DNA from 2 places in the Rhodococcus sp. PD04 genome. Region 1 is predicted to be linked to the other one. Evidence: riboswitches for the same ligand, from Rfam matches in the RefSeq annotation. Region 1 holds a riboswitch; the other holds the start of a gene.

Evidence for each region. A riboswitch is a leader RNA that binds a small molecule or an ion and turns the genes downstream of it on or off. The one in region 1 is predicted to bind cyclic di-AMP.
Region 2: it holds a riboswitch for cyclic di-AMP, as region 1 does, so the genes downstream of both, U9J23_RS14610 (C40 family peptidase) here and U9J23_RS04405 (resuscitation-promoting factor Rpf1 domain-containing protein) in region 1, are expected to answer to the same signal.

Annotation. Positions count from the first base shown of each region.
Region 1 covers NZ_CP142143.1:941,447-945,270, forward strand. The annotation lists gene U9J23_RS04395 (helicase-associated domain-containing protein) at 1-986, opposite strand, end outside; gene U9J23_RS04400 (hypothetical protein) at 1,046-1,234, shown strand; gene U9J23_RS04405 (resuscitation-promoting factor Rpf1 domain-containing protein) at 1,390-1,980, opposite strand; cyclic di-AMP (ydaO/yuaA leader) riboswitch at 1,991-2,165, opposite strand; gene U9J23_RS04410 (YccF domain-containing protein) at 2,453-2,845, opposite strand; gene U9J23_RS04415 (hypothetical protein) at 2,842-3,084, opposite strand; gene U9J23_RS04420 (cold-shock protein) at 3,278-3,685, shown strand; gene U9J23_RS04425 (DUF2771 domain-containing protein) at 3,755-3,824, opposite strand, start outside.
Region 2 covers NZ_CP142143.1:3,166,646-3,170,469, reverse strand. The annotation lists gene U9J23_RS14615 (DEDD exonuclease domain-containing protein) at 1-1,523, opposite strand, end outside; cyclic di-AMP (ydaO/yuaA leader) riboswitch at 1,975-2,139, shown strand; gene U9J23_RS14610 (C40 family peptidase) at 2,155-2,736, shown strand; gene U9J23_RS14605 (C40 family peptidase) at 3,011-3,824, shown strand, end outside.

The DNA.
Region 1 (3,824 bases):
GCCCAGTGGTCGTCGTCCCCGGGAGTCGGCGGCTCGGGGAGGCCGCGCGCGATCAGACCGGCACCCGCGAGGACCTCGACGACGAGCGCCGTCTCCTCGTCGTCGAGTCCGACCGCCTTCCCGACGCGATGCAGTTCGCGGACGCCGAGCCCTCCGGCCTTGAGGACGGGAGCGGGTTGCGCCCCGAGAGTGTCGAGAACGTCCTCGCAGTGCCGCAGCAGTTCGAGGGCGGCACCGGCAGCGGTCGCGTTGACGTCGGCGGTCGAGCGGGTGGGTTTCGGTGCGCGCGGGGGAGCGAGCGCCGCCGGATCGAAGGGGGCGTCGTCGCGCAGCGCCTGGCCCACCCGATGGGGGAGTTCGACGGTCTCGTCGTCGATACGGAAGAGCAGCCCGGCGGCGAGCAGTTTCTGCACGGGCCGGTCGGCGGAAGTGTCCGGTGCGGCGTCGCGGGTCCGGCCGATCGGGGACGTGCGCGACAGGGTGTCGAGGATGCTCCGCTGTTCGGGCGGGAGGGCCGCGAGGAGGTCGTCGAGTTCCTGCCGGGACGGTCCGGTGACGTCGCCGGTGCGTCCGACGCGCCACGGAACGGCGTCCACGGCGGCGGCGACGAGACGCAGCTCGTCGGTGGAACCCCACACGAGCAGCAGCGAGCGCAGGGTGGACAGGATCCGGTCGAGATTCCTCGCGCTGATGCGGCCGGAGACTTCGTCGAGCACGGCGGCGCGGGAGACGGGGGTGTCCACCGCTCCGAGACGGGCCAGGACCTCGATGATCCCGAAGGCGGCGGTGTCGAGTTCGTCGGCCGCACGGAAGACCGAGGCGCGTTGCTGCGCTCGGCTCGCGAGCACGTTCATGCTCGCCGGCGGCGGCACCACGAGATCGGGACGGGCGCGCAGCGTGGCGGCCAGATCCGTGTCGCGTCGACCTGCCAGCCAGCGGGCGAGGGAGTCCGTGGCGGTGTCGGGAGCGGGCGTGGTCGGGGACATCCCCTCCAGATTAGAGACCTGCGGTAGCAGGCCCCGAACTCACCTGCCAAAATGAGCGCATGGCTACCTCTTCGAAAAAGCATTACGTCGACCACGGATGGCCCGAGCTGGCCGACGGTGAGCACGCTGTCACCGAACTGTCGTCCACGCGTTCCGGTCCGCTCTCCCCGTACGGTGAGGACACCGTGTTCCCGTTGCCGGTCGAGGACCTGCCCTACACGCATCCGAAGACGGTGATCAACCGCTGATCCGATCGCGGATCACCGAACAGGCTCTTCCGTACGACGCCCGGTCCCTTCGTGGGGCCGGGCGTCGTCGTGTGAGGGAGGAACGAGCTCGTCCGCATATGCGGAAGGGCCCCGCACCGTGATCGGTGCGGGGCCCTTCCGGGATGTTCGGGGTGTTACTGCGGGAGCACCGCGCGAACGGCGTCCAGGATGTTCGGGTCGAGCTCGACGCCGGCGTCCTGGAGTGCGGCGACGCCCTGCTCGAAGCCGGCCAGGATGCCCTGGACCTCGGCGGGGAGAGCGGGGGTCTCCGGAAGCTGCGGGACAGCGTTCTGGATGGCGGGCGCCGGGGTCTCGGCGGGAGCGCTGGGGGCGGCGTCGACGGAGCGCTGCGTGGGCGCGCTCGACAGTCCGAGGCTCGACGAGCAGGAGGGCCATGCGCCCCAACCCTGGCCGGCGAGGACACGCTCGGCGACGGCGATCTGCTGTTCGCGGCTGGCCTGGTGGGCCGTGGCAGCGTATTCCTGGCCGCCGTAGGCGTTCCAGGTGCTCGGCGAGAACTGCAGGCCGCCCTGGTAGCCGTTGCCGGTGTTGATGCCCCAGTTGCCGCCGGACTCGCACTGTGCGAGGCGGTCCCAGTCGGAGTCGGGAGCGGCAGCGGCGGTGCCGCTGAACGCGACACCCGTGACGCCGAGGACTGCACCCGTCAGCGCGAACTTCGCGACGGTACGACCGGTATTGGTGGGCTTGCGATGGCGTCCGCTCATGTCGGTTCCGTGTTCCTCTCCGTACGCACCTACGAGGTCAGCTGTCGGGTTCGGGCTGAAGAGGTTGCCCGGCCGTGTCGCTCCGTTGGGAGCGCCTTCGGCTTCACCCCGAGGACCGTCGCGGTTGCGTCGGCCCGGGCCTCCTGGACACCGTCCGGCTGTGGGCCGATCGGTTCCTGGGAGACCGGTGGGTCCCCCGTTTCCTGTCCCCTGTGGATCGTTCGTCGGGACTTCCGGAACCACGGGACAGGAATTTGGCGCGGCGGTTCCGGACCGGTCGAGCCAGGCGGTTCGACCGGACATGACGGTAACGGTTCCGAGGGCGAAGTGTCACCAATTGATAACGCGCCGATTCGCGTGGCGACGGACGTGCGCGGCGCAGACCAGGGAATAAAGTCCCAGGTAGTGGGGTTCGGGTACCCGAAAATCCGTTTCGAGTCCCGCCCGTTATCCGCTTGTTATGTGAGAAAGATCACATGTAACTCGGGCGGGCATCCACAGGAACGATCTCCCTCCCCAGGGGCATCAGGGAGATCGGGATCATCTTCAGGTTCGCGACGGCGAGCGGGATGCCGATGATCGTGACGGCCATGGCGATCGCGGTGGCGATGTGGCCGAGGGCCAGCCAGATGCCGGCCACCAGGATCCAGATGACGTTGCCGATCAGCGACATGGCGCCGGCGGTCGGCCTCTCGACCGTCGTCTTGCCGAACGGCCACAGCGCGTAGATGCCGATCCGGAACGACGCGATGCCGAACGGGATGGTGATGATGAGGATGCAGCAGATCAGACCGGCCGCGAAGTAACCGAGCGCGAGCCACAGCCCGCCGAAGATCAGCCAGATGATGTTGAGCAGGATCCTCATGTCCGGTCTCCGTTCCGAGCGCGCCGGCCCGAGCGCAGCGCGAAGGCGATGGCGAGGGCGAATCCCAACGGCCATGCGAGGGTCAACAGATACAGCACGAGCCCGGGGCTGCCGTCGGTGAGCGCCGGCGTGAGGAAGATGGCGAGGACCGCCACCACGCCGACGACGAAGCAGGCGATCGCGGCCTTCAGGAGGCCGTTACGCGGGGCGGCAGACGAATCCGAAGATGAAGTACCCACGTGACCACGGTAGTCGCCGCGGAGGCGAACGGTGACGTCCGGGAGCGGGAAGACGATTCGGGGGTGGACCCACCTCTGCGGGTACACTGACAGGTGTCTACGCGTCCCGCTCGACCGAGCCGGGGCGCGTTGTTTTGCATGATGAACGGGTTGCCCCGCTTGGGGCACAGCTGTCGAGGAGCAGGTGAGCGCGGTGCCGACCGGCAAGGTGAAGTGGTACGACGTCGAGAAGGGCTTCGGCTTCCTGTCCCAGGACGAGGGTGAGGACGTCTACGTCCGTGCCTCGGCGCTCCCGGAGGGAGTGGAAGCGCTCAAGCCCGGCCAGCGCGTCGAGTTCGGTATGGCGGTGGGCCGCCGGGGACCGCAGGCGCTGAAGGTCGAGCTCCTCGAGCAGCCCACGCTGCGGCAGGGCCGCCGCGAGGCTCCCGCGCAGCAGAAGCGCCGCGCGCCGGACGAGCTGCACGGCATGGTCGAGGACATGATCAAGCTGCTCGAAGTGGCGGTCCAGCCCGATCTGCGGCGCGGGCGCTACCCCGACCGCAAGACCGGGCAGCGTATCTCCGAGGTCATGCGGGCGATCGCACGCGAGCTCGACCACTAGGGACGAACCACGACGGGCCGCCCTCGCCATGTGCGAGGACGGCCCGTCGTCGTATGCGGGGTCGGGACCTCAGAACGTCTTGACGGCCCACACGGCGTGCGCGATCGGTTCACCGGCCTCGTCGACCACGGCCGACGGC
Region 2 (3,824 bases), 2.2 Mb from region 1:
TCGGCCGCGGCGACGATCGCCTCGACGACGGGCATCGGGCGCACACCGCGCGGCGCCACCCCTGCGGACGCGAGACGACCGGCGCGCACGACCGCGAACTCCCATCCGCCCTCGGCCCGCGGTCGCGCGGCGACGAGTTCGTCGACGGCCGCCAGTGCCGCGAGGCGTTGCGTGCGCCGCAGCGCGACGAGGGCGGCGGCGAGGCGGTCGCGCAGACGGGCGGCGTTCTCGAACAGCTGGTCGCGCACGAGGGCGTCGAGGCGCTCCTGCGCCGTTTCGACGGCATCGTCGGCGGTCCCGCGGACGACCGCGCGCGCACGCTCGACCTGGGCCGCGTAGGCGGAGGCGTCCTGGACCCCGAAGGAGGCTGCGGCGCAACCCCCGACGGCGACGGGCGGGCAGCGGTCGCCGTGGCGGGCCGTACGGCCGATCCTGCGCGTGCACGTGCGCAGACCGCACATCTCCGCGAGCAGTGCCGCGACATCCGCGGCGTCGGCGCGCACCGAGAACGGGCCGACCGAGTCGGGTCCGGGGGTGCGGCTCACGGCGAAGCGCGGGAACGCCTCGTCGGTGAGGATGATCCACCAACCGCGCATCGGATACTTCGACCGGCGGTTGTAGGGAGGGGTGTGGGCCGCGATCAATCGGAGTTCGCGGACGCCGGCCTCGAGCCCGTGGGCGCATTCGACGTGATCGATGCGTGTGGTGAGCGCGACCATCTCGCGCAACCGCGGTCGCGTCTCGGAGCCCGTGAAATAAGTACGGACACGCCGGTGCAGGTCGACCGCCGTGCCGACGTACAGCACTTCGTCGGACGGGCCGCGGAACATGTAGACGCCCGGTTTGCGCGGCAGATGCGCGGCGAGTGCGCGTTTGGCCCTCTGCTCGGCGGTGACCACCGGCATGTAGTCGCGCAGCTCGGTGAGGCTGTGGACGCCCTGGTTGCCGACCCGTTCGATGAGGGCGTGCAGGACGTCCACGGTGGCGCGTGCGTCGTCCAGGGCGCGGTGGGTGGGCACGGTGGAGACCCGGAACAGTTCGGCCAGCGCGGACAGCTTCACCGACGGCGCTTCGTCGCGTCCGAGGACGCGGCGGGCCAGTTTGACGGTGCACAGCACCTGGAAGCGGGGCCACGCGAGTTCGCACTGCGCCGTGGCCGCCTTGAGGAAGCCGACGTCGAATCCGGCGTTGTGTGCGACGAGCACCGCTCCGGACGCGAATTCCAGGAAGGCGGGCAGCACCTCCTCGATCTTGGGAGCCGCATAGACCATCGCGGTGGTGATGCCGGTGAGCTGCACGATGTACGGGGGGATGGGTCGCCCCGGATCGACGAGGGTCGCGAACTCGCCGAGCACCTCGCCCCCGCGGATCTTCACCGCGCCGATCTCTGTGATGGCGTCCTCGGCTGCCTTCCCGCCCGTCGTCTCGAGGTCGACGACGACGAAGGTGGTCTCGCGCAGGGGAGTGTCGAGCTCGTCGAAACCGAGTTGCACGCCGAGGGCGGATGGTTGCGGCGAGGTCATGCGGCAGAGCCTAGGAAGCGTCACCGACACGCCGCCGAGCGGGCTTCGGAGCGGGGTTCGGAGCACGGGGGAGACGAGGATCACACTGCGTTCTTTTCGGCTCGATGAGGGGTATGCGGAGGCCGGAAAACAGACCGATCGGCCTCCGAGAACGACAATCCGGCGAATCGGGCGCATCGCCTCCTCGACGGTCGGTGAGTCAGGGCGCCCTGACCTGGTTCTTCCGGAAAGGACTCGGGTGAAACGGGCGCCGGGCCTCCTTCGGGCGGAGGTGCGTCGAACAGTGGCCGTTACCGCGCCGTTATCGGACCGTTGCCCCGCGGCGGCATTCCCCCAGGAGCGGGCCGAAACGGTCGGGCTGCACGGCGAGGCGGTCGACTTCACCGATGCCGTTTCGTAATCTTTTCGAGACCGAGCGGAGAGTTTTCCGCCCCACCCCCGGGTCGGAGCCGCACGGTTACCGCCTAATCGCTTCTCTCGTCTGTGGGAGCAGTGAGCCGGGGACCCACACGTAGTACTCGGGGTGAATCCCCTCCGCCGCTCGCGGGGAGGGGTAGGGCTGATCTTCCGGCCCGAACCCGTCAGCTAACTCGGTCGGCGGGTGAACGGAAGAAACGGAGAACGTCCCCTCGTGGTTTCGAACAACAGCAAGCGCACCGTCCGGCGCGCACTCGTCGCCGGTGCCATTGCTCTCGGAGCAGTCACCGTCTCGGCCGGCCCGGCGATGGCCGAGCCGATCAACATTCCCGGTGTCGGAACGTTCGACCTCCCGGCCGGTGTGACCGTGCCGCCGGAGATCGCCAACATCGTTCCGCCGGCCCCCGAGGCGGCCCCCGCGCCTCAGGCCGGTTCCTTCACCGCCCCCTTCAGCTCGGTCGGCCAGCGCGCTGCCGACGCCGCACAGTCGAAGATCGGTGCCCCCTACGTCTACGGCGCTGCCGGCCCGAGCTCCTTCGACTGCTCGGGTCTCGTGCAGTGGGCCTACAAGCAGGCCGGTCTGAGCGTCCCGCGCACCAGCTACGAGCAGGCCTCCGCCGGTGCCCCGGTGGACGTCGCGGCTCTGCAGCCCGGTGACGTCGTGTCGTTCTACGGCGGCAGCCACACCGGCATCTACATCGGCGGCGGCAACATCGTGCACGCCTCCACCTCGAGCCAGCCGGTCAAGATCGCACCGCTGAACTCGATGCCCGTCGACGGCGCCCGTCGCTTCTGATCGGTCGGCGCCCGTCGCTTCCGATCGGGCTGAGCACCCCCGCTCCAGCGCCGACGCACTGCCCGAGGAGGGTGGGTCCGGTACGTACCGGACCCACCCTCCTCGTGTGTCTGCATGTCCCTGCCGATGCGCGAACTGCTTGCACAAACGGCCGCTGCGTGGGAGGGCTACTCGCAGGTAGACACAAACCTATGCAATTCCGTAACCTGATCGAGACCTTTGGGAAAGGATGCGAGCCCACGTGGTTTCCGACAGGACGAAGCACCTCGTACGAGTGCAGGACAGGCGACGGACCGGCCGTCCGGCGCTCGTCGTAGCCCTCGTGATGATGGTCCTCGGTTTCACCCTGGCGCCGGCGACGGCGCAACCCGCAGGGGAGAGCCCGGCAGCACGCCTCGAGCACCTCGCGGATCTGTCGCGTCGCAGCGAACAGGCCACCGAGGCGTTGCACGCCGCCGGGGCGGATCTCGAAGCGAAGGTCGCTGCGCAGCACGAGGCCGAGGTGCGTGCCGGCCAGGCCGACGACGCGCTCGGCGCCGCTCGCGCCGAGATCGCCCGCTTCAAGCCCACCGTCGACAAGCTCGCGCGGGCCAACTACCGCGGTGCGCGCACCAACCGGCTGTTCGCCGTCATGGTGAGCGACTCGCCCCAGCAGATGCTCGACCAGATGGTCCTGCTCGACGTCCTGGGCGAGCAGACCTCGCGTGAGGTCGAGGGCTTCCGGGCGGCCACCGCCGCTGCGGCCGAGGCGGCCGTCGCCGCGCAGCATGCCGCCGACGAGGCGCGTGCCGCCGCCGAGCAGGCCCAGACCCTCCGCGACGAACTCCAGCGGCGACAGGCCGAACTCGAGGAGCAGATCGAAGGGGTCCTGAACGCCTTCGAGGCGCTGAGCGACGCGGAGAAGGCCGAACTCGCCGGCACTCCCTTCCCTCCGGGCCTCGACGCCGAGAAGATCCTGCAGCACCTCGTCCCCGGCAGCAACGGCGCCGCGCTCCGCGCCGCCCTGTCGCGGATCGGCTCGCCGTACGTGTGGGGCGCGACCGGCCCCGACCAGTTCGACTGCTCGGGACTGATGGTGTGGGCGTACA